4 regions of the Paenibacillus graminis genome follow, and region 1 is predicted to be linked to each of the others. Evidence: riboswitches for the same ligand, from Rfam matches in the RefSeq annotation. Region 1 holds a riboswitch; each other region holds the start of a gene.
The links. A riboswitch is a leader RNA that binds a small molecule or an ion and turns the genes downstream of it on or off. The one in region 1 is predicted to bind cyclic di-AMP.
Positions count from the first base shown of each region.

Region 1 (7,599 bases):
GGCGTTCCTGAGATTCGCCAAAGGCGGCAAAGGCAAAAAGGGTTGAGAAAGGAATAGAAAGCCGCGGCAGGCTGCCGCGGCTTTTTTGACGTATCAGAAAGTATTGGGGGAGATTTTGTAGAGCCTACCGGATATGGGGAGGATTGCTGAGAGAATTACGAATGCCGCACAGTTCTCCTTTTTTGTTATCTATCAACTATATTTAGGGTAATTTTGCCAATGAGAGAATATGACATTATAATAAATAAGTATATGCAATAAATTGTAAAGGGGAATATAAATTGGGCCATCCTGTATACGGTAAAAAGGCGACACAGTCAAAAATTGCTGAAAAGATATCCAGCCCGCTCTGGGTGCTGATTATCGGTATTATTCTATTTCTCGTATGGACCCCATTTCAGGTGGGATTATTTAACGGTCTGCGTGCGGATTATGAGAAGCCGCTCTATATCTCAGTTATCATTTGCAGTCTGATGCTCATTGTCTGGGCAGGCATCTATTACAAAAAGTTTAAGCTGGAGGATCAGCGGGATCTGCTCGCACTGGCTGTGCTTCTGCTTCCGCTGACTTACTTCCTGTCGCTTTTTGTAGCTGCTTCACATTATATGGCAATCAATATGCTCCTTATTCAAAGTATGTATGCGGCATTATTTATTGTAGGCCTCTACCTTCTTCGACAAAAACAAGTGGATGCTCTCATACAAAACGTCATAATGACCGTAGCTTACCTAATTATTTGGTTTGGTCTGCTGAACTGGTTGGGTGCCTGGAATGTGGCCGGAGGAGCGGTCGGCTGGTTCTCCAATACTGTTGCCGGATCAGGGAAGTACCTGGATGCAGTAATGACTGACTCGAATGGTCTGCGTCTAACCTCGGTATTTCAGTATGCCAATACATATGCAGGCTTTCTGATGGCGTTCCTGTTCGTTGCCGTGTTTGCACTAATACGGTCTCCAAAATGGTATGGTACGGTCATTCACGGTTTTATGCTGGTGCCGGTTATCGTGTCGCTGCTACTGACCCTATCGCGGGGCGGCCTGGTCCTGCTGCCGGTAGTATTTGTTCTGCTGCTTCTCTTTCAAAAGCCTTCGCGGCAGATTCTGTGGATCATTCATCTCATTGTGGCTGCCCTTGCATCCCTGGCCGTGATCGGTAAGTTAACATCTATCGGCAAACGTCTGGCAGCGGTTCCTGATGCTTCTGCGGCAGTAGAGGGCTGGTCCTGGCTGCTTATTGCTTGTGCTGTAACCGCAGCTGTAAGCTGGGCCGTGCAACACTTTGCCGCTCCCCGGCTGGAGAAGCGCTTAGAGCACTGGTCTACCCGTAAGCTGGCTAATCTGTGGCTGCCCATCGGAGCAACAGCGGTGGTAGCTATTGCAGCGTGGCTCCTGATTGGTACAAGCGCGCGGAGTATTCTGCCGGCTAATATTGAAACCCGCCTGGAGAACATTAACTTTGAGCAGCACAGTGTGCTGGAGCGGATCACTTTTTACCGCGATGCTTTTAAGGTAGCGAAGGATTATCCGGTGCTTGGGGTAGGCGGGGGCGGATGGGCCGCCCTGTATGAGAAGTACCAGAACAACCCGTATGTCAGCCGTCAGGCGCACAACTTCTTTTTGCAGTATTTGATCGAGGTTGGAATATTGGGCTTTATCGTGTTCATGGGGTTTATCCTGTTCGTATTCTACAAATATACCAAAGGATACATGAAGCGGGCGGGGACAGATGATTACGGTAACGGCTTCTTTTATCTGATTATTGCGCTTTCGATTCTGGTACACAGTATCCTGGACTTTAATATGAGTTATGCTTTCATGGGAATCCTCGTATTCATCGCTCTTGGCGGAATGGCAGCTGCAATGGAGGCCAAACCTCTCGCCGCCGGATGGAATTCGTCTGTACTGCGTCTCGGTTATCTGGCCGTGGCCTGCGCGGCCGCGTTGGCAATCTTTATCGTTTCACTTCGCAGCATCAGTTCCACCAACGCATTCGCCGAAGCGAAGGCCATTGCTCAATACAGCACATCTTATGAAGAGATTAAGGCTCCGCTGATGAAGTCGCTGAAGATCCGGCCTTCACATCCCGAATCAGTGATCCTGCTGGCGGTGCTTGATAATCAGGTGTACAGCCAGACCAAAAACGAGCAATTTGCCGCAGAATCCCTTTCGGTGCTGCAGCGTGGTCTAAAGGATGAGCCGAACAACAAGCAGATGCTGCAGCAGCAAATCGCTCTGTATGATCTGCAGGGCAAGAGCGAGAGCGCTTATGCCGTATACCGTGATAATCTGAACAAGTATATCTGGGATATTGACTGGTACGAGCCGCTGATTACCCGGGCATCTGGTTTGGGTGTCCAGGCTCTCCTCCAACAGGACAAGGCTAAGCAACAGGAGTACTTCCAGACCGCCCTTACCACTTACCAGGATGTTGTAGATGGTATTGCCTTCTTGAAGACATTGCCTTCCGGGCAGCTTCAGGGCCGGCCTTTCTCGGTTACGCCGCTGATTGCGCTGAGCGCGGGTAAGGTTAAGCAGATAACAGGGGATACAGAGACGGCCTTGAACTTCATCCAGACGGGCTTCACGGGCGGTTACGCCGATCTGGCCGGCCGGGGCGATTTGTGGAGCGCTGGATGGTATAACGACTTAATCGTCCGGTCTAACGAGTTGGGACAACCCATTTATACAGAGTGGCTGAATCTGTTAAACACCCCGGGCTCTGACAGCACAGTCGTCGATCAGGTCGCTGCCAATGCAAAGGCGAACTTCAATACGGGAATTGAGGCGTATAGCCAAGTTGTGAGAGAAGCAAACAATCAGACAACTGCTTTTTCTTCCACCGCAACCTTAGCACTTGGTAAAATGCAGTACCTCACCGGAAATGTCCAGGCCGCAGTTGCTGCGTTGAAGGGCGGACTTGGCGAAAATTATTCGGATGCGGTTAACCGGGAGATGGCCCGCTGGTATTTAGCCGGGTTAAAAAAGCTGAACAGCTCTGAGGATCAGGATGTGTATAATAAGCTAATTGCCGCCGATGCCCAAGAGGCGGGTATGATCGAGCAAATTGCCGGAATGAAGCCATTATCATAAGGGACAGTCTGTCAAAAGCCGCACCAGTTTATCCAACGGATAAACTGGCTGTTGGCGTTTCGGCTTCATGTGCAGCCAGTTGCTCGCGCATCTGCCGGATCTGTGCCTTGAGCTCAGGCAGGTTCATCCTGAGGATTAGACTGATGTCCGTAAGGGACAGGCGCAGGCCATACCGGAGCGCATGCACAAGCTGGTCCTCCCAGGACAGGCAGGCCGAAATACGGGACTTGCGGCCTTGGGCAATCCGGGAGCAACAGCGGATGCATTCACGGTAGGCCTGGAGGGAGAAGCTCTGCGCGTCACAGCCTGTACGCAGATACGGCTCATAAAGCTCCGTGAAGCTCTTCACCGCAGCCTCCTCTGCTTCGGCCCCCTGCCCGAGCAGCAGCCTGCTGAGCATGTAGATATTCCCGCTGTACTTCTCAATATACTCGGCAAATCCGGCTGTTGAAGCCGACGTGCGTGATAAGGGATCGGGCATGTTCTCACAGTCCTTTCTGAATAAGAAACTATAGAATAGAATAATAAGCGATAGATTTGTTAATGAGTTCTGCCGGATCCGGCTCTGGCCAGGCCTGCTGGAGCTGCAGTGTTCGTGAGGGTCTATAGTACATTCTTCCCGCACTTGATTTACCGCCGGCAGCCAGCACGGAGTGGTAATAAGAGTAGTCTGTCTGAACCTGCGTATCAATAAATTTCCCTTGAAGCTTTGCTTTTAGATGCAGCAGTGCATTCGATACCAGATTCCGCTGAGACTGCTCCCACCGGGGACCTAAGCGGTCTACAATTTGTATCGCCTCCTCAAGGCGGCAGCGGCGGATACTGCGCAGGAAGCTGCTCCATTGGATCAGGTCAACCCGCTTCTCTTCCCATAGCAGTCCCTGTGACCAGCTATGCCCTGCCGGGCAGGTCAGCTTCAGGAGGCCGTAACGGCAATTTCCGGCCTGATCCGGCCCGGGGCTTACTGGCCAGGGAGCATCGAATACCCATATTTCTATACGCAACAACCGGCGTGACTCCATTGCTCACTTCCTCCTTCTCCTTGATCTCCACACAAAAAGCCGCAGGCAGAGGAGGACCTCTGCTGCGGCTCTGGTAACAGGCTGAAATAAACCTGGCGCAAAAGCGTGGCGGATCAAGTTCTCTCTCTATACGCTTACGGAGTTAGCTGTCGGATTCGGGCGGTGAGAGTCGCCCTGCCTAGTGAGACTGCATGGGTGCAGTCCCCTTCGGATTCACCCCAAGTAGGCTTGTGGCCTGGTGGTTCCCCCGTTTCCCGCGTGGCGGGAATTCAGCGTTGATTGGTTTTCATGAATAAGTTCAAATCGAATCATACTCTTTCATGCGGTTCTTTGTAAAAAAGAAAAAGGGAAATGCGGCGTAAATTAACGTTGAAATCCCGGAATTCGCAGGAAATAAACGGATAAAACCATATATGTTGCCGTTTATCGGCCAATTATCTCATTCGCACGCCGGTTTTTATTTTTTATGAAAAAAGGGGCTTGGAAGCGTTGAGCCTCGGCAAAAAGACCGGATTTTCAAAGTTCAGCCGGGTTTCTGTGAAGCGGTCCAAAGACGAGTAATCCGGAGCAATAGAGAGTCAGAAGGCAAAGTAAGCGCTACATGAAGCAAAACCGGCGGTCGCCAGCATTATTTTGGCAATTGCGGCATTTAATCAAGTGCAGGTTTCATCGGCAGCAAAAAAGGGGATTCAGGCCCAAATCATTCCTGAATCCCCCGAAAGGACCTGAATCAGCTTCCATGGAAAAGCCCCGCCGGTCTTCTTTACGCCAGCTCTGCTGGCCCAAAGAAGCTCCGGCGCATTACCGGGCTGCTGCTGAAATAAGCTCCTTAAGCTCAGGCAGATTGAAGCCTTTGACGGCATGAGCTCCCGATACTGTAACGGGAACACCCATGAAACCGAGCTTCTCCACCTCTTCCTGATAAGCCGTGCTGGTCATAACATCTCTTACTTCAAAAGGAACGCCCTGTTCCTTCATCAGTTGCTTCACTTGGTTGCAGTCACTGCAGTTTGCGGTTGAATAGATAATGACAGGTTGGCTCATAGGTTCACAGCTTCCTGAATGGCATCCCGGGTGATCTTCCAATGGGAAGTGTTCCAGCGGACCTCGCCGTCTTCGAGCAGGAAAATTTGCGGAGACTCATGTTTGATGCCGAAGTCCTCGGCGATCTGGTTGGAGACTGGACGGTCTTCAATCACATGGACCACGGCTGCAGGGGTGCCGGAGCTTTGGACATAGGCCCGGAATTCTTCATTGGCCTTGGCGCTGATCGGGCAGGTGGTGCTGTGCTTGAACAGCAGCTTTTTACCGGGCTGTGCAATGTATTGATGCAATTCGTCGACACTGTGAATTTGTGCTATGGACATTGGAATCCCTCCTGAGATTTTTAGTTTGCTAACAATTCGGTTGTTAACAATGATATTTCTGATTGTAACATAGTTAAAAATTAAGTCAAAAGAAAGAATCCGCCGTGCTGCCGATCCGGACAGTCCAGTGCAGGACGTTGAAAAAAGCCAAGTGCCATGCTAATGTGTATGGGATGATAGCGGTAACAAGTGTATGATTCTTAAGTTGAAGGAGTGTCCAAATTCATGAAAAGGGTCGCTTGTGTTACTGGTGCTGACCGGGGACTTGGATTTTTCCTTGTGCGCTGGCTTTTGGAGAATAAATATAAGGTGTTCGCCGGGCAGTACCTTGAGGAATCTCACGCCCTGGAAGCGCTGCAGGCACAATATCAGGACCATTTGAATCTGATTCCGCTGGATATCGGCAGCAGCGAAAGCGTAAAGCGTGCAGCACGCAGCATTGCCGGATGCACGGGTCATCTGGATCTGATTATCAACAATGCCGGAGTGATTGACCGGGCGGACGATGCCACCATACTGGTGGATATGGATGACACGGCGATGGCGCACATTTATAATGTCAATACGCTTGGTTCCCTGCGGGTCAGCAATGCTCTGATGGGCCTTCTGCTGCAGGGGAAACAAAAGTTAATTGTGAACATATCCTCTGAAGCCGGCAGTATCAGCCGTAACCAGCGGATTAACATGTACGGTTATTGTATGTCTAAGGCAGCGCTTAATATGCAGTCTTCCCTGATGCATAATCATCTGCGGGTGATGGGGGGCCAGGTCATGGTCTTCCATCCTGGCTGGCTGCAGTCCTATATGAGCGGCGAGAAAAATGAGGCAGCGCCTATACCGCCTGAAGAATCCGCGAGCAAAATTATGAGTATTGTGGAGGATCACAAGGCACATATGGGGAAGGAGCCGGTTTTTCTTGATTTTCAAGGGGAACCATGGCCCTGGTAGTACAATTTTTCCGGAAGAAAGGTGTGAATGGAAATGGGAGAGTTCAAGGCACTTGCGCTTGGAAGCTATACGGAGGTGAAGTATCATCCGTTTGCCGGTGTGGACCGCGTATTTGAGGAGCTGTTGGCCGGAGAACTGCAGGTGAAATCCACCGAAGATTACCGTCTGCTGAGTAAGGACAGCTTATCGGACTACAAGCTTGTGATAGCGTATACAGAATTTTCGGATCACAAAATAGCTCCTGAACAAAGCGGCAGTCTGCTCTCTTACGTGGCAAGCGGCGGCGGACTGCTGGTGGTGCATAATGGAATCTCGCTGCAGCGGAACCAGGAGCTGGGTGTGATGCTAGGAGCCCGCTTTACCCACCATCCGGCGTACACTTCGCTTCACATGACGGTCTCCGCAGCCGGGCATCCCATTATGGAGGGCATCACTGACTTTGTGATCGAGGACGAGCCGTATTATTTTGACATGCAGCCGCATTTTGAAACGACAATACTGGCAGAGTATCTGCATGGGGGTGCGATGCGGGCGGCAGCCTGGTGTCATGCATTCGGTCAAGGGCGTGTTGTATATCTCATGCCAGGCCACCATCTTCCTTCCTTTTCGGTCGGACCCTTCCGGCAGATGATTAGGAGAGGCGGTCTATGGGCAGCAGGACTGCTGTAGCTCTTGCCCATGCGGCGAAGTGCATAACATAAGCAGAATTGTGAAGAATCCGGATGAAGCCTTAGGCTGCAGCCGGATTCTTGCTTTTGCAGCCGCTGCGCGCAAAAAGATGAATAAAAAAGTCTTGACCCTGACACTGGTGTCAGGGTTTATACTATGATCAGACCATTTCTCATGAACCCCGGGGAGAACATGCCATGAAAATAGGTGAGCTTGCAGAACGGACGGGTGTTAGCATCCGGTCACTGCGATATTATGAGCGTCAGGGTCTGATTACCCCGCTCCGTAAGGCCAATGGATACCGCGAGTATTCGCCGCTTGCCGTGGAGACGGTGGAGACGATCAAGCTGTATTTGAATCTGGGTTTATCGACGGAGGAAATCGCCGGTTTTTTAAATTGTGTACTGATGAAAAAAGAGGCCTTTTGTGCGGAAGTAATGCCGCTGTACCGCAGCAAGCTGGAGGATATTGAACGCCAGCTGCTGCAGCTGAACCAGATCAAGT
Region 1 is NZ_CP009287.1:665,208-672,806, forward strand. Features, by position in the region: gene PGRAT_RS02955 (hypothetical protein) at 1-46, shown strand, start outside; gene PGRAT_RS02960 (O-antigen ligase family protein) at 282-3,089, shown strand; gene PGRAT_RS02965 (hypothetical protein) at 3,118-3,570, opposite strand; gene PGRAT_RS02970 (hypothetical protein) at 3,599-4,111, opposite strand; cyclic di-AMP (ydaO/yuaA leader) riboswitch at 4,227-4,396, opposite strand; gene PGRAT_RS02975 (glutaredoxin family protein) at 4,913-5,155, opposite strand; gene ytxJ (bacillithiol system redox-active protein YtxJ) at 5,152-5,478, opposite strand; gene PGRAT_RS02985 (SDR family NAD(P)-dependent oxidoreductase) at 5,704-6,426, shown strand; gene PGRAT_RS02990 (ThuA domain-containing protein) at 6,460-7,095, shown strand; gene PGRAT_RS02995 (MerR family transcriptional regulator) at 7,293-7,599, shown strand, end outside.

Region 2 (7,599 bases), 640 kb from region 1:
ATAGCCCTTTTCACCATATTGCCTGCATCTTTCGCCCGGATTCCGCCCCAGCCATCGCGTTCTACTGTCTCATAAAAACCCAGTTCCTTGGCCAGCTCCGTCTTCAGCTCTTCTGACATCACGCCCCGTTTTCTGCGGCTCATTAACGGAATTCCCCCTTAAAAAGATGGATGACGAGATTGTTGCTGCTTTAGTATGCTGCCAAGACGCGGCGGCCATTCAGGGAATAAAAACAAAAAGCAGCCTCCCTCGCGGGAGACTGCCCAAAAACCATTAAGCTTTAATATACATAATCCGCATCTGCCCATCATCTTCACAAACTGTGATTTCCACAGATTCAGTAAGGATGTCAGCATAGCTGTAGGAGACTCGCTTGAAGGTTTGCTGCTCCTGATCCAGTTTGACTATAAATACAGAAGGGTACGTTTCTTCCAGGACACCGGTGCGTTCAACGGTCTTCCGACGGCCACCGTTTGCACGCAACGTGATCTTATGACCGACGTGAGCTTCGAGACTGCGTTTAATTTCCAACAGCGCATTATTAGCCATTGCCTGACGACCACCTCTTTCCTTGTCCATTATACAACTTTCTATAACCATTGTCAAATTAAATAAATAATTATAGATGATGATAAAAACGTTGTCAACGGAATTTTTTTAGCGGAAACCAATGCTGGCTTTAATCCCTTGTTAGCGGTAACAGTCAAACTAAGTAGGGTGACCCCCATGAACCGCCCTTAAACAAAAAAGCCCCACCAAAGTGGGACTTTCCTAGATGTTTATTCCGTTGACCGGACGCTACATCATTACCGAGGGTGCTACCTTCAGGGTAGACAGGTTCTGCAGGCGGGGCATCCCAATGCGAAAGCTCCCACGGGTCTCGATTCCGCCCATACCCTGGCTGCCGCTGATGGTATTATTCAATACGTCCCCCAGGCTGACAGAGTCCCGTATAGAGGTAAAGGATGCTTTTGCCGCTATATATACCGGATCCAGGGCATGAATTAATATTCTTCCGGGGGAGCTGGCAAAGTTAGCCCCTGCACCCAGCAGTGCTTCAAAATGCGACTGGCAGGCTCCCGCCACAATCGTCAGCGTATCAAAGTTGCGCTCATATTCCCTTGCAACCTGAATCGCGGTGACGAAGTTCTGCGAATTTTTATAGCTGTTCAGGCTGTAGAGATCGTAAGTATGCTGCTGCTTAAGCACCCCGTCATGTCCGGTAATCACGACAATATCCGGACGCACACGCGGCAGCAGCCGGTATAGCGTTTCGGCCATCTTTGATTCGTGGATATGATGACCCTCTGCTGGGATCCGCAGCTGCTCGTATAGACTAAGGCTCTTCTTCAAGTAAAGGGCATCACCATCGAGGTGCAGCACTTTTCCCGGTACCTCAAAGTATGCCGCTTCCTTGGGGGACTGGGGCCATACCCCGGAGAGGCTCTCTCCGCTGCGCTGGCTCTGCTCCTGCCGGTCTTTACGCAGTTTGGTCAGCGATTCCTTTGCTTTAATCTGCGCCTGCTGTCCCCGCTCCGTAATACGGGTGGGAGGCACCTGAACCAAGTCGTCCAGGGGGGCATCCGCCAACAGGCGGAATTCAGTGCCTTTGATTACGGCCCCATTCTGCACGATATTCTCCACCCGGAATGTTACATCGCCACCGTAAGATTTACGAACGACCAAGTCTCCTAAATTCATTTCAAACACCACCTCTATCCCATCGTATGGGCAAAGGCCCCGGTTGGTTCTTAATCGGCGGTGATTTGGCTTAAACAATCCCGGCAGCAAGGAGCACAGCGCTTAACCGGGCGTACTCCGCCAGGCTTAGTGTTTCCCCGCGGCGGCTTGGCTCTATTTCGGCTTCAGCGAGCAGGGACTCCAGCCGCTCGCGTCCCTCTTCCGGAAAGAACCGTGCCTTGAGGTTGTTCGCAATCGTCTTGCGCCGCTGGGTGAAGGAAGCCTGCACGACCTCAAAGAAATGCTTTTCATCCGCAACCTCTACCGGCGGACGCTCTCTCACCTTAAGACGGATAACCGCCGACTCCACGTTAGGCTGTGGAATAAATACCGTACGCGGTACGATACAGACCAATTCAGGCTCACTGTAGTACTGCACGGCGATGCTGAGACTGCCATATTCCTTGCCGCCCGGGGAAGCTGCCATACGCTCAGCAACCTCCTTCTGGATCATCACAACGATGTTATCCAGGGGCAGCTTCTCTTCCAGCAGCTTCATGAGTATGGGTGTGGTCACATAATAAGGCAAATTGGCCACTACACTGACCCTCTCCACTGCGGCAAAATCCTCGGCAAACAGTTCCCGCAGGTTCACCTTCAGCACATCATCGTTACGAATTTTCACATGCGGATAGGCCGCCAGAACATCCCGCAGAATCGGAATCAGCCTCCGGTCGATCTCTACTGCCGTTACTGCTCCGGCTGCAGCAGCCAGCCTTTCGGTCAAAGCGCCAATGCCGGGTCCAATCTCCAATGCACCGGCAGCTTGATCCAGGCCTGCAGCATCCACAATCTTATCCAGAATATTCTGGTCAATCAGAAAGTTCTGGCCCAGGCTTTTCTTGAATGAGAACCCGTACCGCTGAATGATTTCCTTGGTGCGTGCCGGGGATGAGATATTGTTGTTGCCGCTCATGAGGTAATGCCTCCCTGATCAATTTGCGCGAGAGCAATCGAAAATTCCTCCCGTGTAATGCCGAACATCGCCAGCCGCTTGTATAATTGCTTGCCGTTGCAGTAGCCGATCCCGAGCAGATTGCCAAGCGCCATTCTCCGTTCTGCTGCCCGTGGATGCACCATCATCCCTGCAGCCATAAGGTCTTCTAACCCAATCAGGGCCGGTGCACCCTCAAAAGAGGTATGCACATGCTTAAGCGCATGGCGGATTGCCTCCGGTGAGGCATTTTCCACACCAATATCCCCTTTTCGGGTAGCATCCTTCTCGGGGATAAACGCATGCTTGCAGCCCGGCACCTTGGAAGAGACGATCTTCCGGATCCGTTCACCGGCATGGTCAGGATCAGTAAGTATAATGACCCCTCTGCGTTCCATAGCGAGCGCTATCTTGGCGATGACTTTGCGGTCGACTGCCGATCCGCCGGTCTCGATAGTATCGGCCTCAACAGCCCGTTTTATGGCAACGGTGTCGCTTTTGCCTTCCACAACGATTAATTCTTTGATCATTTTTTTGTACTCCTTACTCTGCAACGCAAAAAGAAGAGGATTCGCTCCCCTTCCTTTTGGCTAAAGAATGTATAAGTGATGAGCGGCAGCTCTGTAATTTCACGTTCAGATTCCTGAGAATTCCTTAAGTGCTACCCTCACTATATCCTATAAACCGCTAATTTGCAAAGTATCTGCCACTTAGTTCAGTTCTGGCTTCACAGGCCCTATCACATAGATCGTGCGTGATTTCCGGCCAAAGTTACGGGCATGGCTCAGTGAATCATAATACACATCCACCTTGTTGCCTTTAATGGCACCGCCGGTATCCTCTGCACGGCGAAACCCAAGTCCCTCAATGTACACCCACCAGCCGATAGGGATTACGCTCGGATCCACAGCAATGGTCCGGCCTTCCGTTACGCGTGTGCCGGAAGCCGTACGGTTGCCAATACCAGGCTCTTCCGATGAATAGGCCGTCATGGATACATTTCTGATAATTTTCTTGTACTCAAAATCTACGCCTGCTTTACTGGCAACATTGTTGCTTTTTGCGCTCACTTTGGATGTTTTAGAAGTTGTTGTTGATTTAGAAGTTACGGTAGTGGCTACAACAGCTTTGGGAAGCGGTTTGGTACCAATGGCAATGATTTTGTCTTTGGTGACCGCCTGTACTTCCTTGCCGACCATACGCATGGATGCCAGCTCGCCATCTCGGTAGATTTTCTCGATGTGCTGGATCATTACGCCCGGTTTGCCCGCTTGTGCAACTCTCACCGTTCCCTTGGTCAGGGAGGGGTCTGCGGTTTTAATGACTCGGAAAGGCAAAGCTGTTGTCCGCTGTACCACTTGCTTGTTAACCCGAACAATTTTGACTTCCATGTCTGCAGAAACTGCGGTGCCTAGCGAAGGGTAAATCTTGTCATAGCTTTCCAGGCCAATGCCCAGTTTGTCAATCGCCTGACCGATTGTATCTTCGGTCGTGTACAACGTTTTGGTGGTCCCATCCGTAGTGATCTTAATCGCCTGCGCACGGTTGATGACGACACGGTCTCCGTCCTTTATTTCATCACTAAGGCCAATAGATAAAGCATCATGCGGCTGCAGCGAAATTTGTTCCTTGGCCAGCACATCGCCGAGCAGCGCATCCCGCGTCTCAAGCGTTTGTACCTTCCCGTCTATTACTAAAGTTATTTCTTTAATGCTTTGACCGTGTACGTACAGCAGAATTACCAGCGCGATAACAATTGAGGCCGCGCCTGCAAGCGAAAGTACGCGAGAATTCACTTGCTTCCACCGAAATGCGAAAGACCTGCTGGATGATTGCGAATCATGGGATACTTCTGGTTGGAATACGCCCACTCTCTCCATCCTCCTTACATAGCCCCGTCGTCCAAGTTGTATAACAAAGGTGACTTCATCACTTCTGACGAAACTAGGTTTGAGATTGCACAGGATACGCCCGCATTGCTTTAGCGTTTCCTGCTCATGGATCGCCTGCTCGGCATAGCTACTCCAGATACCTGTTATATAACAGTATGCCGGGAACATCCGCATTATTCAAAAACAAAAAAAGCCCGAAAAGAGTTCACAGAGGACTCTTTCGTGGCTCTCCGGGTGTCAGAATACGCGGGAATGTTTATGCACGAGGTTTCCTCTCTTACTTGCGCTTACGGGGTTAGCTGTCGGGTTCGGGCATAAGAGAGACGCCCTATCTCAGGTCACCCGCTCACGGCGGTTGCCCTCAAATTCACCCCAAAGACCACGTAAAGAAATCAAATAACGTCTGCGGCATTTCTGTGTGCACTATGCGGCAGAGCATCATTGGTTCCCCCGTTCTCCATACGGAGACTCAGCGAGACGATCCATGAATTTGGTGACTGTCACAGTAACAACAGCTCACTTCACTGAAAAGATGATATCCTGTTTTGATGCATGTTGTAAAGGAGCATTCAACCACGTTTACGCAAAAAAATGATTAAAATATTGTAATAATCAGCTGTTTTTATGTTAAAAAAGTTTAATATATCGGCTATACTTCTTTTTTCACCGCATTTTCTCCCGTTTTCAGACAATTCCAAATCGTTCCAGGGCGTTCGCATACGTAATTTCAGCTAATTCCTGTAAATCAATCCCTTTTATTTCCGCAGCAGCCTCAGCCACAAGCTTCACATAAGCACTCTCATTTCGCTTCCCGCGGAAGGGGTGCGGCGTCAAATATGGGGAGTCAGTTTCGATCAAAAGCCGGTCCATTGGAGTCTGAGCGAGCACCTCTTTTGGCACCCTCGCATTCTTAAAAGTTACAGGTCCCCCGAAGGACAAATGAAAGCCCAAATCAAGACACATTTTGGCCGTTTCCCAGCTGCCGGAGAAGGAGTGCATCACACCGCCGATTTCATTCGCCTTCTCTTCACGCAATATCCGGATTACATCCTCGTGGGCATCCCGATTATGAATACAGATAGGCATTTTTAGTTCACGGGCCAAACCGATCTGTTTGCGGAATACCTCGTGCTGTACCTCTTTTGGGGATGTATCCCAATAATAATCCAGTCCGATTTCTCCAATGGCCACCACCTTTTTATGGCTGCACAGGGAAGCGATCCAGTCCATATCCCCCTCTTTCATGTCAATAGCGTCTACGGGATGCCAGCCGACAGCTGCATAAATATAATCATAAGTCTCTGCCAATTTCATTGTCGTTGGAATCGTATCCCGGTTAAATCCAATGTTAATCATCTTGGTGACTCCAGCCTCTAACGCGCGGGCAATGACCTCCTCACGATCGTCGTCGAATTGTGGGGCATCCAGATGAGTATGTGTGTCGAATAAGCGCATGCAATACCATCCTTTCAGGATTGATTTCTATGATGAATTCCAGAAATTTTTGTATTATTTTGCAAAGATCTCGCCAATGGAACCAGGAAGCCGGGTCAGTGCCTCCTGCAGCTTATCCTGCGGAAAATACAGGTGATACCTGCCCCGGTGGATGCCGCTGATCGAGCGCACTATATCAGATACCTCAGAGATTTCACGCAGCTTGTCATGGCGGTCAAGCAGCAAAATCTGCTTGCTGTCAAACCCCTCTCCCGGACGGAAAACATCGTAAGGCAGATCTGTCGGATAATCGATTTCCAGGTCATAATCCGGATGCAGTCCGGCACCGGCAAAACTGCGGCGGATTTCGTCAATGGTCTCTGAATCAAGATGGTCCATCTCCACATATTTATACAGTTTACGATGAATAAAACGGCTGCATAAGTTAGCCAGTATGTTATCGTCTTCCAGCGTCCACTGCATAAAGGCTGTCTGAACCAAAGCCTCGTCCAGGAGTAAATATTGTTCTACATTAATCTCTCCACCGAATAAATCGCTGAGCGGATTGATCATAAACCGGAAAGAGTACCCCTCCTGGAAAAGCTCTTTCGCCCTCCGGAAAATCTGCCTTAAAATAATTTCCGAGCTGCGCGTAACGGGATGGAAATAAACCTGCCAATACATCTGGTAACGTGACATCAAGTAATCCTCAATGGCGTGCATACCCGATTCTTTTACGACAACACGGCCATTATAGGGTCGCAGCATTCTCAGAATACGGTCAATATCGATCGTCCCATAGTTCACCCCAGTATAATACGCATCCCGCAGCAAATAATCCATACGATCTGCATCCAGAGGGCCTGACACCAGGTTGACAACGATCTCATGTTCATACGTTTTGGCAATCACAGATGCAACCTTTTGAGGGAAATCCTCGCCTACTTCGCGTAAAATTGCTGTAATTTCCGTGTTCTCCTGTATGATTCTGCAGGTCCAGTCCTCATGATTCATTTCAAAAGCTTCTTCTATAGAATGGGAGAAGGGGCCATGCCCCAAATCATGCAGGAGCGCTGCACATAAAGTCAGCAGACTTTCCTCCGGCATCCAATCCTTATAACCGCTGCGTTCAAATTGGGAGATGATTCTCCGCGTAATTTCATAGACACCCAATGAATGGGAAAAACGGCTGTGCTCCGCTCCATGAAAAGTCAGATAAGAAGTGCCGAGCTGGCGGATCCGCCGCAGACGCTGAAATTCCATGGTATTGATTAATCGCCAGATCATGGTGTCCTGGACATGAATATAATTGTGAACCGGGTCTTTAAAAACCTTTTCTTCTGTCAGCAGCTGCTTCATAAAATCAACTCCTTCAAATTTTAGGATTAGGAATCGGTTGAAATAACGGTTATAATAGTATATATTGTCGTACTTTGTCGAATGATGGCGTTTTAACGATTTACAAATCGACAAATTCCTTTTCAGGCCTTTTTCTTGTCATTTGAGTTGATTATAAGCGGTACAAAAGTTTTTTTTCAAAATCCCCTTAAAATTAACCACAAAAAAGGTTGACTGTTTTGGGAATGGTTGGTATTATAA
Region 2 is NZ_CP009287.1:27,104-34,702, reverse strand. Features, by position in the region: gene PGRAT_RS00165 (small, acid-soluble spore protein, alpha/beta type) at 1-143, opposite strand, end outside; gene veg (biofilm formation stimulator Veg) at 274-549, opposite strand; gene yabG (sporulation peptidase YabG) at 799-1,701, opposite strand; gene rsmA (16S rRNA (adenine(1518)-N(6)/adenine(1519)-N(6))-dimethyltransferase RsmA) at 1,772-2,656, opposite strand; gene rnmV (ribonuclease M5) at 2,653-3,204, opposite strand; gene PGRAT_RS00140 (resuscitation-promoting factor) at 3,385-4,545, opposite strand; cyclic di-AMP (ydaO/yuaA leader) riboswitch at 4,836-5,051, opposite strand; gene PGRAT_RS00135 (TatD family hydrolase) at 5,251-6,021, opposite strand; gene PGRAT_RS00130 (HD domain-containing protein) at 6,076-7,359, opposite strand.
Region 2: another riboswitch for cyclic di-AMP. It lies ahead of PGRAT_RS00140 (resuscitation-promoting factor); the one in region 1 lies ahead of PGRAT_RS02970 (hypothetical protein).

Region 3 (7,599 bases), 3.2 Mb from region 1:
TGGTTAACGACAAAGAAACTTACGTGTACATTATCGCTGAAGACATTACGGCTCTGGCTGAACAACAGCAGGAGCTTCTGATCGCCAAAAATGCGGCCGAAAGCGCTGCGCGGATGAAAAGTGAATTCCTGGCTACAATGAGTCATGAAATCCGGACACCGCTTAATGGCATTATTGGCATCAACCAACTGCTCGCGGAGGAAATCACGGCACCCGGGCATCAGGAATTGTTGAAGCTGCAAAATACGAGCAGTCTTGCATTGCTGAATGTGATGAACGATGTGCTCGATATTTCCCGTCTTGAAGCCGAGAACATGCTGCTGGTAAAATCGCCGTTCAAGCTTCCTGCATTGCTGCGGGAATGCATAAATCTGTTCACGGTTGCGGCGAGCCACAAAGGGCTTGCATTGACCCTTGAGATCGCCCCGTCCATTCCTGAACAATTAATCGGGGACAGTGCGCGGATCCGCCAGATTCTGGTGAATCTGATTGGCAATGCAGTTAAGTTTACTCATGAGGGAGGCATAACAGTTGCTCTTGAAACCTACAGCAAAGAGGGGGCTTCCCTGGGACTGCTGTTCAGAGTCAGTGACACAGGAATCGGGATTGCACCGGACAAGTTGAAGCTGTTGTTTCAGCCCTTCTCGCAGGTGGATGCTTCGCATAACCGCAAGTACCAGGGAACTGGCTTAGGGCTGGCGATCTGCAAAAAGCTTGTTGAGCTTATGGATGGAAGCATCTGGACGGAAAAGGCAAGGGACGGGGGGACGGACTTCTTTTTTAAGATCCCGCTGCAGCTTATGGACACCTTCCCGGCGGTAGGAAATTCCAATGAACAGGGAATCCGGGAGAAGCGGGAGAAGTCGGAAGCGGGTTGAACGAAGGTTTGCCAAGCGGAGAGTTTTAATTATATAATTTTAAAGAATATGATTCCTCACAACAGTCCCTCCAGGACAGAAAGGAACTCTCTTTTGGGCAAATCTAAAACAAACAATGTCATGGTTTCCGGGCTAAGTAAAGCTGAGAAACGCAGGGCTGAGCTGGAGCAGCAGAAACAGAAAACGAGAATTCTAATTATTAGTACGGTCGCAATTGTGGTGATAATTTTTGTCGGACTTTTCATGTTGGCATCGAGGGATTCCTCTTCATCGGCAGATTCAGGCAAAGCGGTTGATTTCAATTACAGTGAGTTCCCAAGACTGGGGAAAGAGGATGCCCCTGTCAAAATCGTCGAGTTCGGTGATTTCAAATGCCCGGCCTGCGCCCAGTTTACAGGTGTAATCAAGCCGCAGATTGTGCAGGAGTATGTGAATCAGGATAAAGCAGCTTTCTACTTTGTAAATATGGCTTTTATCGGCCCGGATTCCGAAACAGCTTCGCTGGCGGCATTATCAGTCTATCATCAGAACAATGAGGCTTTCTGGACTTACTACGATGCGCTTTACGCCAATCAGGGGGATGAGAATGCAGAGTGGGCCACGGAGGACTTCCTGGTGAGTCTTGCGGAGAAGGAAAAGCTGCCTGTCGATCTGGATCTTTTACGCAAAGATATCCAGGAACGAACTTATGAAAGTGAGCTGCAAAGTGATATCAGCACCGCCAAGGATACCGGTGTAACCTCTACACCTAGTGTATTCATTAATGGACACAAAGTGGATGAGCCTTTCAATATGGAAGCTATTAAAGCTCAGATTAAGTCCGCTTCCGAAGCTGTGAGCGCCGAGTGATGAAGGCCACTACATTCTGCAGACGCCACTGTCTCTATTTGGCCTGGTTTGTGTCTGTTATCGCAGTAGCGGGAAGTTTGTATCTAAGTGAGGTATTAAAGTACGAGCCCTGCAAGTTATGCTGGTTCCAGCGGATTTTTATGTACCCGCAGCTTATCCTGCTGGGCATTGCGACCTACCGGAATGACAAAAAGATCATTCCCTATGTGCTGCCCCTAAGTCTCATTGGCGGGTGCATTTCTATCTATCATTATGCAGAGCAGAAGATACCGGCGCTCAGCAAGGTGCTTCCCTGCACAATTGGCGTACCCTGCAACAAGGACTATCTGAATTATTTCGGGTTTATTACGATCCCTTTGTTAGCCTTAATTGCCTTTGCGCTAATCGCAATTTTGCTCTGGATCGGGCGTAAAGAGGATAACGTAGAATAAAGAATATCGCAGCAGGATTAAGAGGTTCAATTAATCCTGAAATTTCTGACACAATTAGCGATCAAAACCTTGAAAAAACACGTGATAAAGGGATAATCGCAGAGAATGAAAGATCGCGAGTTCCCTCATCGTTGTTTTGCGTAATTTGGATGTTTTTTCATTCTTTTTTCATTTTTTTCACCGCTTTACGGAAGGCTCATTGTAGACTATCATTAGACCTTGTGAGAAGTTGAATATGCGCTGAATTTTCCGTATGGAAAAACGGGGGAACCAACATTGGCCTAAGGCCAAAGGGGTGAATCGGGGCGGTCCGCAAGGGCTGCAACCGTAGGGCTACCACAGCCCGAATCCGCCAGCTAACCTCGTAAGCAATGGTGGGATAATGACGATGCGTAAGCATGCGGATCATTTCCGTATGCTTATTTTTGTGCCTGCATTTATGAAAATCCACCAATGAAAACAGCGCACGGTATTACCGTTTCAACCTAACAAAGAGAGGAACTGTTACTACAATGGTAAGCAAGGTAAAACGACTATTGATCGGGCGTCCGATGAAGTCGAACGAACTCGATCATGAAAAGTTATCCAAGGTGAAAGCACTGGCTGTCCTGTCTTCTGATGCGCTCTCGTCTGTAGCCTACGGAACGGAACAAATCCTGATTGTGCTGGTGGCTGCAGGCTTCACGGCTATCTGGTACTCATTGCCAATCGCACTAGCCGTATTGGGCCTGCTGGCTATACTGATTTTATCCTACCGTCAGACCATCTTTGCTTATCCGCAGGGCGGTGGCGCGTATATCGTAGCCAAAAGCAATCTGGGTGTTCCAACCGGACTCCTCGCCGGAGGATCTTTGCTGGTGGATTATATTTTGACCGTTGCGGTCAGTGCATCGGCGGGCACGGATGCGATCACCTCCGCTTTTCCAAGTCTTCATAATCATAGCGTACTTATCGCTGTTACTGTGATTCTGCTCTTGACCATCGTCAATCTGCGGGGGGTAACAGAATCTGCATCATTCATCGCGATTCCCGTGTATCTGTTCGTGGTATCGATCTTCGTATTGATCATTGCGGGGGTATTCAAATATGCAACCGGCGGAGCACATGCAAATGTTCCTGAAATCGGGGCGGCTGTGTCGAATGTCAGTTTGTTTTTGCTGCTTAAGGCCTTCAGCTCGGGCTGTTCGGCTCTGACCGGGGTAGAGGCTGTCTCGAACGCCATTCCGAACTTCAAGGCGCCTGCGGAGAAAAATGCCGCCAAAACCCTGATGATGATGGGGCTTATCCTGGGAATTATGTTTACGGGAATCACGCTGCTGGCTTACTGGTATGGAATTACGCCTGATGAAAAAGCTACGGTGGTCTCGCAAATTGCCGAATCTACGTTTGGGCGCGGCGGTTTGTACTTTTTCATACAAGGGATCACAGCTGTCATTTTGTTCCTGGCTGCGAATACAGCCTACTCGGCGTTCCCGCTGCTGGCGTTTATGTTTGCCAAAGACAAATATTTGCCTCATGCATTTATGGTCCGCGGTGACCGCTTGGGCTTCTCGAACGGCATTATCTTTTTGGGCGTATTGTCAGCTCTGCTGGTCGCGGCCTTTCACGGAAATACGGAAAGTTTGATTCCATTGTATGCGGTGGGTGTTTTCATTCCGTTTACGCTGTCCCAACTAGGGATGATGGTGCATTGGTACAAAACCAGACCTAAAGGATGGCAGAATAAATTTGCCGTGAACACGGTGGGGATGCTTACGACTCTGACCATTACCTTAATCTTCATTATCACCAAATTCTCCAGCGTCTGGATGGCCTTTATCTTCCTGCCGATTGTAATGTTCGTGTTCCACAGGATTCACCACCATTACCTGAATACTGCGGATCAGCTGCGGATTTGTCCGGCAACGGATAAACCCTGCATCAAGGGAAGCACAGTGGTCGTACCTGTCGCCGGTGTAACACGCGCAGTGCTGCATTCGATCAGCTATGCCAAGTCCTTAACGGATAATGTGGTGGCTGTGTATGTAGGCTTTGATGAAGAAGAGATCAACAAAATGGAGCAGAAATGGGAGGAATGGAATCCGGGCGTGCGCCTGATTGTTCTCCGTTCCCGCTATCGCAGTATTCTCCGTCCGCTGGTCAAATTCATAGATACAGTAGAGTGGAAGACTGCTTCAACCGACCATATTACTGTACTCATCCCTCAGTTTATCACCAAGCATTGGTGGCAGGCGGTTCTGCACAATCAGACCAGCTTGTTCATCCGTTCTTATCTAATGAATCAAAAAGATATCGTCGTTGCAACCGTCCCTTATCATTTGCATAAATAGACAGGGTAGCTGCCACCATTAAGACTGTTTCCGGATTCCGGGAGCAGTCTTTTTACATATATAAATGAGTTCATTTGTCAAAACGTGCAAATATGCAAAATTTAAATATTTATGTTGACATAGAGAATGAGAATCAATATCATTTAATGGGATAAGGCGATGGCAACCAGACTTTTGACCATTTCAGATTATACATATATAGGAGGGGTATTCATGTTTTCGGTTAACCTAAAAAGCGCAGGCCGTATGAAGCTGGTCTCAACGGGATTGTTGGCTGCAATGCTTGTATTGTCGGCCTGCGGCAATAATAGCAGTACCAATTCAACAGGGGGAGCGGCCAATGCGCCCGCAGCTTCAACGGATGCTGCTACAGCACCAGCTTCAGAAACTCCTTCCGCAACAGCCGCGCCAGCCGCAGAGAAAACGGTAACCGATGCCATGGGGCATGAGGTAACCGTTCCGGCTAATCCTCAGCGTGTGCTTGCTTCGTATCTTGAAGATTATCTGGTGGCGCTTGGGGTAACTCCGGTTGCACAATGGTCGGTGCCCAACGGGATTCAGGACTATCTGGCAGCTGAATTGAAGGATGTGCCAACGATCAGCTATGATCTTCCACTGGAGGCAGTAACAGGCTTTGCACCGGATTTTCATATTGTTCAATCGGAATCCAGCGTGGAGAATGGCCTCTATGACCAGTTGAACAAGATCGCACCTACGTATGTGCTGGGCGACGAGATCAGCAAAGACTGGCGCAAGTCTCTGCTTAAAATTGGTGAACTGCTGAACAAGAGCGCCGAAGCTGAGCAGGTGATAGCCGCTTATGATCAAAAAGCTGCCGCTGCCAAAACCAAAATCTCCGCTGTAATTGGAGATGATTCTGTAGCGATCCTGTGGCTTGTTCAAAAGAACTTCTATATTGTAGACGAAACACGCAGCAGCGGCGCGGTAGTCTACGGTGACCTCGGCCTGAAGCTACCTAATCTTGTTACAGAGATTCCTGCGGCTTCCAGAGCCACCTGGAATCCGATTTCTCTTGAGAAACTGGCAGAGCTCACTGCAGATCATATCTTCCTGGTTAACAGCGACAAAACCGAAGGTTCAGAAATTCTGAACGGTCCAATCTGGAAAGGCATTCCTGCCGTTAAGGCTGGAAATGTGCATCAATTTGCCTCCAACCACAGCTGGCTGTACAGCGGAGCGATCGCCAACTCCAAAACCATAGACGATGTATTGAGCAGTCTGGTGAAATAAAAATCCGTAAACGCTCGTTGACATGCTTCCTTCGAAGCGTATTGAAGGTGCAGGCCGTTGTATCCACGGATACGCGATTCTGCACCTTTTTTAAAAAATGTAAGAGAATCTGCTTGGAAATTGAACGCTTGTGCATCATCAGAAGATTTGCGATAATGAGAATGATATTTGTTATCATTTAGATTTCAGTAATTATCCTGGTAAGGGGACGACTTATGGTCACATCCACACACGCAAACTCCCGTGCTCATCCGGAAGGGGAGAAGCAGCTGAAATCCCGCCCTGTTGCAGCTGCAGTTATTCTGGTGGCAGGTCTTGGGGCTATCCTTATGGGTCTGGCGCTTTCCGTCTCGGTTGGTGCGGCGGATATCAAGCTGGCCTCTGTATGGGAGGCGGTATTCCGCTTTAATCCCCAGCTGCCGCAGCATCAGGTGATCCGGGAACTCAGGATTCCCCGGGCATTGGCGGGGGCAGTGGTCGGTGCCTGTTTTGCAGTAGCCGGTGCAATTATGCAGGGAATGACACGCAATCCGCTGGCAGATTCGGGATTGCTTGGACTTAATGCTGGAGCAAGTGTGGGATTGGCATTGGCTTTTGCCTTTGCGCCCTCGTTGTCCTTCATGTATATCATGCTCTATTGTTTCCTCGGTGCCGCAGCAGCGTCAATTCTGGTCTTCGGAATTGGTTCGTTGTCGCATAGCGGACTAACCCCGCTGCGGTTGACACTCGCCGGAGCTGCCGTGAGCGCATTGCTGCTTGCCATCAGTCAGGGCATTGCGATTTTGTTCCATCTCTCGCAGGATATTGCTTTTTGGATGGCGGGAGGAATCGGGGGGACAAGCTGGACACAGCTGGGGGTCATGTTTCCTTGGGTTGCTGGAGCTCTTGTAGGGTCAATGATGATTTCGCGTTCCATCACCCTGCTCAGTCTGGGTAAGGACGTGGCGGCAGGCCTCGGGCAGAGAACCCGGCTGGTCCAGACCACCGGTATACTTATCGTAGTAGTGCTCGCTGGAGCAGCGGTATCCGCAGTGGGGCCCATCGCTTTTGTCGGATTGATTATCCCTCATATCACACGATTTCTCGTCGGGGTCGATTACCGCTGGATTATTCCCTGCTCAGCCGTGCTTGGAAGCGTCCTGATTGTCTTTGCGGATATTGCCGCCAGATTGATCAATGCGCCTTATGAGACACCTTTGGGCGCTTTGATTGCGGTAATCGGGGTACCGTTCTTCATTTACTTGGCCAGCAAGCGCAAGGGGGGACTGATATGAGCCGTATCCAGCAGTCTTCCGTACAGAAAAAGCGCCGACCCCGTGACGCCGCCATATTATCTCTGCTGGCCGTTCTAATAGTATTTGTGTTCATTATCAGTATGAACACCGGACTCATCCGGTTGTCTCCAATAGAAGTTCTACATACTCTGCTGGGAGAAGGCAGCCCGCAACAAAAGCTGATTCTCTTCGATTTCCGTCTGCCGCGGATCGTCATTTCCTTGCTCGTTGGCGCCGGATTTGCCGTTGCAGGCTGCATTCTGCAGAGTCTGTCGCGAAATGCGCTGGCGGAGCCCTCTACACTCGGGATTAACGCCGGGGCAGGCTTAGCTGTGCTGATCTTTATTTCCTTTGTTCCGGCAACTACCGCAGCCCCGATCTTCATGCTGCCGCTGCTGGCGCTCGCCGGGGCCGGTCTTACCGCAGCGCTGATTTATTTCCTGGCCTACCGCCGTGAAGACGGTCTGTCACCGACAAGACTCATTCTTATCGGGATTGCCGTGGGGGCAGGCATCTACGCAATTCAGCTGATATTGTCTTTAAGATTGGATCCGCAAAATTACCAGTTTGTTGCCACCTGGCTGGC
Region 3 is NZ_CP009287.1:3,846,100-3,853,698, reverse strand. Features, by position in the region: gene PGRAT_RS16120 (ATP-binding protein) at 1-878, shown strand, start outside; gene PGRAT_RS16115 (DsbA family protein) at 972-1,727, shown strand; gene PGRAT_RS16110 (disulfide oxidoreductase) at 1,727-2,158, shown strand; cyclic di-AMP (ydaO/yuaA leader) riboswitch at 2,387-2,544, shown strand; gene PGRAT_RS16105 (APC family permease) at 2,671-4,488, shown strand; gene PGRAT_RS16100 (ABC transporter substrate-binding protein) at 4,702-5,739, shown strand; gene PGRAT_RS16095 (FecCD family ABC transporter permease) at 5,955-7,013, shown strand; gene PGRAT_RS16090 (FecCD family ABC transporter permease) at 7,010-7,599, shown strand, end outside.
Region 3: another riboswitch for cyclic di-AMP. It lies ahead of PGRAT_RS16105 (APC family permease); the one in region 1 lies ahead of PGRAT_RS02970 (hypothetical protein).

Region 4 (7,599 bases), 570 kb from region 1:
ATAAATCATATTACAAATACTATCCGCAAAGCAGGAACGGACAAAGAAGGCCTCCGATATGAATCCTCAGTTACAGTAAGCAATAGAGGCAGCCAGTACGGGGATGTGCCGGTAAAGTTTACCTTCGCGGACGGATATACCGTTCAAAGATATTGGAATGGGGAAAACAAGCAAACGACATTTCAGCTGTCCTACAAAGCGCCGCTCCTATCGGCAGAGATTGATCCGGAGCACTCCGTCCTGCTGGAGAGCAAACATCTGAACAATTTCAGAGTCGCCGAACTGGAACCTGATACGCTCTCACGCTGGACGCTCAGCATGACCAACCTGATTGAAAATCTGCTCGGAACTCTTGTCTGGTGAGGTGAAGGATTGTGAAAAGATCGATAAGCCGCGGCTGGCGCAGCATGAAAGAGCAATTTTATATCTTGATCCTGTTATTTATCTACCGGCTTTTCTGGGGCTATATCATGTACAAGTTTGTCAAAAGCGCCGTGGTTCCCGTGCTGCTGCGCTACCCGGATCAGCATGCGGGAGGCAGCGGAATGGGCAGGCTGCTGTACTATGTGGAGGGGCAATTCGCTCTGGGTAACGACCCGGCGGTTCAGCATTGGCTCTGGATGCTTCTGGCACTGAGCGCAGCAAGGCTGCTGCTCTCCCCATTTATCCGCGCAGGGCTGCTCCATGAGCTGCATCAGGAGCGCAAAGGGGAGCGTGGTATGTTCTTTTTTCCGGGCATGAGGCTGTACGGGCTTCCAGTGATGCTGTTCAGTCTCATAGAATGGGTGCTGGCGGTCCTGCCTTTATACTGGCTTCTTCCCAAAATGTACAACCTGCTGCTAAGCGGGATTCTGGACTATAGACAGCTGCTGAAGCTGGCCCCTTATATTCTGGCTTGGCTTGTGTATCTATTCTTCATTCGAAAGCTGTTGCTTTACATGCAGTTCGGTTATACGGCCGGAACAGGAATACTCCCATCCTTGATGGTATGCCTGAAGGTCATTGTCCCATCTGTAGGACTGTCCCTAGTGCTGGGGGCATGCGGGCTGGTGATGATGCTTGTTTGCGGAGCAACTGCGCTGCTCTGTCCTGGACTTCCGGCATTTCTGCTCCGCCAGTTCTCCCCGCTTCCCACTACATTGTTTAAAATGTGGGGAATCGCCGCACAGTACCACCTCTGGGGCAGTAAAACATTTCCACAATAATAGTGCCGCTTAACCGGCATAATAAAAGAGTCGCTACTCCTTTTTGGGAGCGGGACTCTTTTTTGAGTTACAAAGTGATGAAGAGTATTTGCAAAACTGTAAATCCTCTGGTACAATGATGCCTGTACTACTAGTAACAAATTTGTAATCTTTAAGTTACAGCTTGTCAACCATACTTAACTTAAGCATTAAAACTTGTCAACACACGCTCTTCTGGTGCATAAAACGCCAAATTCCCTGCACCGGGAAGCGGGGGAACCATATCTTGGGTGAATTGATCTCGCTTTAGAGGGGTCATAGGGGACCTTCTACCGAATCCTTAAGCTAACCTCGCAGGCCTTGGAAGGAGTACATCATTTGAAAAGTCAGAATTTCAAGAAGAAATGCACCGCAGCAGCACTTGGATTAGTGATGGTATTTACATTGGGAGCCGGAAGCGCTTTCGCCGATTCCAAGATGGACACCGTTATCGCAAAAACAATCGGAACCACCTATAAATTCGGGGGCACCAGCACCAGCGGTTTTGACTGCTCCGGATTCACCAGGTACGTATTCAAAAATGTCGGACTTACCCTGCCGCGCACTTCCAAAGCTCAATTCAGTGTTGGAACCTCTGTATCCCGCAACAACTTGCGTTCAGGCGACCTCGTCTTCTTTAACACTTTTGGATCGGGAGTTTCCCATGTTGGAATTTATGTCGGCAATGGCAAATTCGCACAATCCTCCAGTTCACGCGGCGTGACCATAACTTCACTGAGCCAAGCCTACTGGGCCAACCGCTACGTTGGCGCCAAACGAGTGATGAGCACTACAGCGTATCAGGCTGTTGCCTACGATTGATAAACGTTATTCCCCTCATTATTGCTACCTCTAACAACTAAATGTAACTTATACGGACCCGGAGCTGATTATTGCCGTAATCATTTCCGGGGTTTTTCTTTTCCTTATTCTCCCTTTTACACGTTTCGGAGTTCTTTGAAACACCTTTTTGCTAAATATTCCAAAAAACTCTGCCATAAAGCTTACGCAGCGCGTAAAATGAGCCTTTAGAATAGATTTTTGTCTCGTCAAACGGAAAAAATATGCATTAATATGCTTTAAATGATTGCCAAGAGCTTCTGTCTTTGTTACAATTATCGCAGTGAGTTGATAGTAACATTTTTGTAATTATTCAAACTTAATTTACAAACATTTTGTCATGTATTGATCAGCAAGCTAATCCTAATCAACAGTTGTGCCGAGTTCCCTAATAATTAGGGAAACGGGGGAACCGATTTTGGGTGAATTGACCTCCTATTCACAGAGGGGTCATAGGGGACCTTCAACCGAACCCTTAAGCTAACCTCGTAGGCAATTGGAAGGGGTATTTACTTTTGAAGAAGAAGCTGGCCGCAGCATTACTGAGTTTTTCCATTATCCTTACCATAGGAGCAGGAAGCGCTTTCGCAGACTCCAAAATGGATCAGGTTATCGACAAAGCTATCGGAACGAAATACGTATCAGGCGGAATATCGACTAACGGGTTTGATTGCTCCGGATTTACGATGTATGTTTTTGACAAGATCGGAATCAACCTTCCTCACCAGTCCGGGTCCCAGTACCAAATGGGAACTGCAATATCGCGTGACAACATCAGACCGGGCGATCTCGTATTCTTTAATACAAGCGGCAATGGCGTATCCCATGTCGGTATTTATGTCGGTGAAGGCAAATTCGCACATGCATCTTCTAAACGTGGTGTAACCGTCAGCTCCTTGAATGACAGCTACTACGTCAACCGCTACGTTGGCGCCAAACGAATTATGAGCACAGATGCTTATCAGAATGTAGCTTCCGATTCCCAAGACAACGATGATGTACAATAAACAGCATTTGTAATTCCCAAAGGCTCTTCTCCAGGATTTTTGCCGAAATTCTGGAGGGGGGCTTTTTTTTGCCTTTTGCCTACAAGAAATATTTACCCTGCTCATTATTTGCCAAACACAAAAACCCCTAATTTTCGCTATTTTCCAAAATAATATTCTGCGATCAAGGGCTTCACCTTCTCTTAAAGTTTTTGCGTCCCAAAAGGAGGTTATGTATATAATTAAAGATATAACGTTTCACTTTGGATGGGAGGCCGATACCTGATGATTAGTTCCCCCGCAACCTTTTACACTGTTCCTATGGATGTTATCCACGCTGCCGAAATATGCCAATGGGTCTATAAGCCACCGTATAACATTTACGGCTGGATGTCCTGGGAGCAGATGCAGGCTTTGGGCATTGAGTTCGGTGATCCCCGGCTTCGAAGTGAGCAATATGTCTCAGTGGTGAACGGTCAAGGCATGCTCTGCGGCTTCGCGCAGCTCTTCCCCATGGAAGGTGTAGTCCGGCTTGGAATCGGCATGCGGCCGGATCTGTGCGGACATGGCATGGGGCATCTGTTCATGAATGCTGTCGTCAAGGAGGCTCTGGAACGTTATCCCGACCGTGAAATTGATCTGGAGGTGCTGACGTGGAACCAACGGGCCATTCGCGCTTATCAAAAAAGCGGATTTACCATTACTGATACTTATGAACGCCGGACCCCAACAGGTGACAAGCCTTTTTACTGTATGGTCTATGATAAATAGCACAAATCAGTCAATTATTTGTTACAAAAGCTATGATAACGCTTTACCTTCTTGTATAATGTAGAAAGCAGCTTACATGGAGGGGACGGATGCAGATGCAGAAATGGATCATGAGCGGTTTATTTTTTGCCGCCTGTGCCTTTGCGGTAGTCTTAATGTTTACTTTGCCGGGCAAAGCCGAAGTCGCTGAGGAGAACAAGCCAACCATGCCGGAAGTACAGCTGGATGCTGCGGGTGCGGAGGCCATAGTGAAGGCTAATTGCATTACCTGCCATGGGGATCAGCTCCAGGGTGGTGTAGGACCCAGCCTGCAGCAGGAAGGCGGCAAGCATGATGTCGGGGAGATCTTCACCATTGTGACTAAAGGCCGCGGACAAATGCCATCCTTCAAGGATAAGCTGGCCCCGGAGGAGATCGCTAATGTAGCCATGTGGCTCGCAGAGAAAAAGTAGCTTTACTTACGCTTCACAGAAGAAAGAGCACAAAATGCCCTTGCAAGGATGATGTTAATCCTAGGCAGGGCATTTTTTTATATAAGGGTTATGATGAACTCTCATTCGGACCAGTTCGATCGGGGCTGGTTAACGGTTCTTCTCAAAGGCTTCGTTAAATTCATGAGCCTGCCGGATATCAAGTGCGGTAAGCCCCTCCTCCTCTGCCGCAGACAGGCGAAGGAAGACCGTTTTATAATCAACTGTAATATGCGGATGATGCTCGAATGCTTCCGATATAGCCGCCACCTCGTCCACAAAAGCAATCCCCTTCATATATTCATTGAACATGTATTTGCGCACCAGAGTATCCTGCTCCAGTTTCCATCCTTCCAGCTTGCTCACCTGCTCCCGCAGCTCCTCTTCCATAAATTGCAATGTTCTTCCTCCCTTACTAAATTAACAGCAAAAGCCCTGCACTCTTTTACCAGTAGCGTTAATGCTTGAAACAAAACATCCCTCAGCTTATATAAAAGTCCAAGGGATGCGCCAGGATGAGGTTTTTTTTGGTTTAATGTATTCACAAATCCCAGCAAATAGTACTCGGCTCCATCAATTTTACCATGTTGCGCAGGCTGCGGGCAAACCGCCCTCCCGCAGCTGCCTGTCCCCTAGACCAGAAGGACTGAAGCCAGATCCTCTTCGCCAAGCAAAATATTAATCCGGTGTGTCTCCTTGTCATAGATCACAACTCCACTGCCCACCTCAATAACCGGCTCATTGCCCAGGGCATAGAACAGATCTTCAGCAAGTGCTTCCCAGACTTCCAGCTTCGACTCCTGAGGCAGCCCCTGCCACTCCTCGGGCTCCATTTCAAAAAAAACATACCCGTCGGAAATTCTTCCTACCGCTTCCGTCAGCTCACTCAGAATTTCACTGTAATCCCTGCCGTGCTTCACACCCACATCAATCACTCCGTTTTCTCCACAGATGAATAATATCCTACCCTACTCATTATAGCCGAAAAAATGACTTCACAAAAAAGGGAATGCTGTCGATAAATAAGAATATACGTGATTGGTCAGGCAGATGTCCCACCGCTGTTCATGGATGATACATGCGGTACAGTCAGGCCATTTCTTAATTCTCATGGACGAGGTGCATAAATGGAAATTTCAACAATAATCGGTTTGATTTTTGGTCTGGTTACAATAGTATGGGGGATGTATCTTAAGGGTGCTCCACTGCATGCCTTAAATGCTCCTGCCGCTTATGTAATTATCCTCCTGGGTACAGCAGCATCTATATTCATGGCTTTCCCGTTCTCGGAAGTCAAGAAAATCCCCTCATTGTTCAAGTTAATATTTGTAAAGAAAAAAATGGTCAGCAAATCAGAACTCATTACCATGTTCATGGAGTGGGCTTCCATTACCCGCCGCGAAGGTCTGCTTGCCCTGGAATCCAAGGTCGATGAAATTGAAGACAACTTTCTCCGGAACGGCATGCGGATGATTATTGACGGCAACGATCAGGAATTTGTCCGTGATGTGTTAATGGAAGATATCCATGCAACTGAAGATAGACATAAGGCCGGAGCGCTTATCTTCTCCCAGGCCGGCATGTACGCTCCGACGCTGGGGGTACTCGGGGCCGTTATCGGGCTGATTGCTGCACTGTCAGATATGAGTGCCATGGAAAAACTGGCTCACGCCATCGGTGCGGCCTTCATCGCTACACTGGTCGGTATCTTTACAGGTTACGTGCTCTGGCATCCTATTTCGAACAAGCTGAAGCGGCTGTCCAAGCGGGAAATTGAGGTTAGGCTGATGATGGTAGAAGGGCTCCTGTCCATTCAGTCCGGGGTGTCCACAATCGCCATCAACCAGAAGCTCTCTGTCTTCCTCACTCCAGTGGAACGTGCGAAGCTGAGTAACAAGGAGGGGGCTTCCAGTGAGCAAAAAGACTAGACATGAGGAGCACGAAGAGCATGCTGACGAATCCTGGCTGCTGCCCTATTCTGACTTAATGACGCTGCTGGTCGCTCTGTTCCTCGTTATGTATGCTATGAGTGCAACGGATGCCAAAAAATTTGAAGAAATGGCACAGGCCTTCAGTTCGGCACTGAATGGCGGGTCTGGAGTGATGGAATACCGGTCTGATGCTCCTACAAGTACTCAGCTCGATCAGGGCAAAGCCGATAAAATGAACAATGTCGTTGCTCCTAATACGGGTACCGCAGATATCGCCAAGCTTCGTAAGAAGGAACAGGAGGAGCTTGAGAAGCTGAAGAAACAATTTGACCAGTACATCAAGAACAACGGTCTGACCGATTTGCTCAGCACCAAGCTGAATCAATCCCAGCTGACAATCACCATAAGTGACAACGCCTTGTTCTCCTCCGGGCAGGCTGTAGTTAAGGATGAATCCCGGCAGCTGGCCAAATCCATTTCCACTATGCTGCAGCAATTTCCGAATTATGAAGTACTGGTAGAGGGCCACACGGATAATATCCCAATCTCCAATAGCGAGTACCCATCCAACTGGGACCTCAGTGTAGCCCGTGCGCTGCAATTTATGAAAATTCTGCTGCTGAACCCCTATCTTGACCCGGTTAAGTTCAGCCCTATCGGCTATGGGGAATATCACCCGATCGCGGATAATGATACGGCTGCCGGACGCGCGAAAAACCGGCGTGTGGAAGTCTCCATCCTTCGCAAATATCAGGACGTAACCCAAACTACGCCAGTTACACCTAGCAATTAAGATTCACGTAAAACTCTAATAAAGAGCTGCTCTGAAGGGTCTAAATCGACCTTCAGAACAGCTCTTTCTACGTTTAGCCTATAGTATGCGTTGATGCCGTTATTGCAGCTGATAATTAAGCATAGCTCCCAGCTCCACCTTCTCTTGGGCAGTCAGCTCACGCCATTCCCCGGTCTGCAGGGAACCCAGGTGGATATTCATCACCCTGATGCGCTGCAGCCGCCGGACCTCATAACCAAAAGCAGCGCACATCCGGCGGATCTGCCGGTTTTTGCCTTCCGTCAGAATAATCCGGAACACCCGCTCACTGATCCGCGTCACTTGACAGGGAAGCGTACGGCTGCCCAGTATCTTGACCCCGCTGGACATCCCCGTGATAAAGGATGGAGTAACCGGACGGTCCACAGTAACGATATATTCCTTCTCATGCTTGCCTTCAGCCCTTAATATCTTGTTGACGATATCTCCATCATTGGTCAGCAGGATTAACCCTTCGGAATCTTTATCAAGTCTGCCTATGGGGAATATCCGCTCATGATGTCCGACAAAATCAACAATATTCCCCTGAATATGTGCTTCTGTCGT
Region 4 is NZ_CP009287.1:99,551-107,149, reverse strand. Features, by position in the region: gene PGRAT_RS00520 (M1 family metallopeptidase) at 1-363, shown strand, start outside; gene PGRAT_RS00515 (hypothetical protein) at 375-1,205, shown strand; cyclic di-AMP (ydaO/yuaA leader) riboswitch at 1,422-1,559, shown strand; gene PGRAT_RS00510 (C40 family peptidase) at 1,617-2,045, shown strand; cyclic di-AMP (ydaO/yuaA leader) riboswitch at 2,431-2,573, shown strand; gene PGRAT_RS00505 (C40 family peptidase) at 2,579-3,070, shown strand; gene PGRAT_RS00500 (GNAT family N-acetyltransferase) at 3,335-3,820, shown strand; gene PGRAT_RS00495 (c-type cytochrome) at 3,916-4,272, shown strand; gene PGRAT_RS00490 (4a-hydroxytetrahydrobiopterin dehydratase) at 4,402-4,689, opposite strand; gene PGRAT_RS00485 (hypothetical protein) at 4,923-5,216, opposite strand; gene motA (flagellar motor stator protein MotA) at 5,418-6,218, shown strand; gene motB (flagellar motor protein MotB) at 6,202-7,014, shown strand; gene rluF (23S rRNA pseudouridine(2604) synthase RluF) at 7,114-7,599, opposite strand, start outside.
Region 4: another riboswitch for cyclic di-AMP. It lies ahead of PGRAT_RS00505 (C40 family peptidase); the one in region 1 lies ahead of PGRAT_RS02970 (hypothetical protein).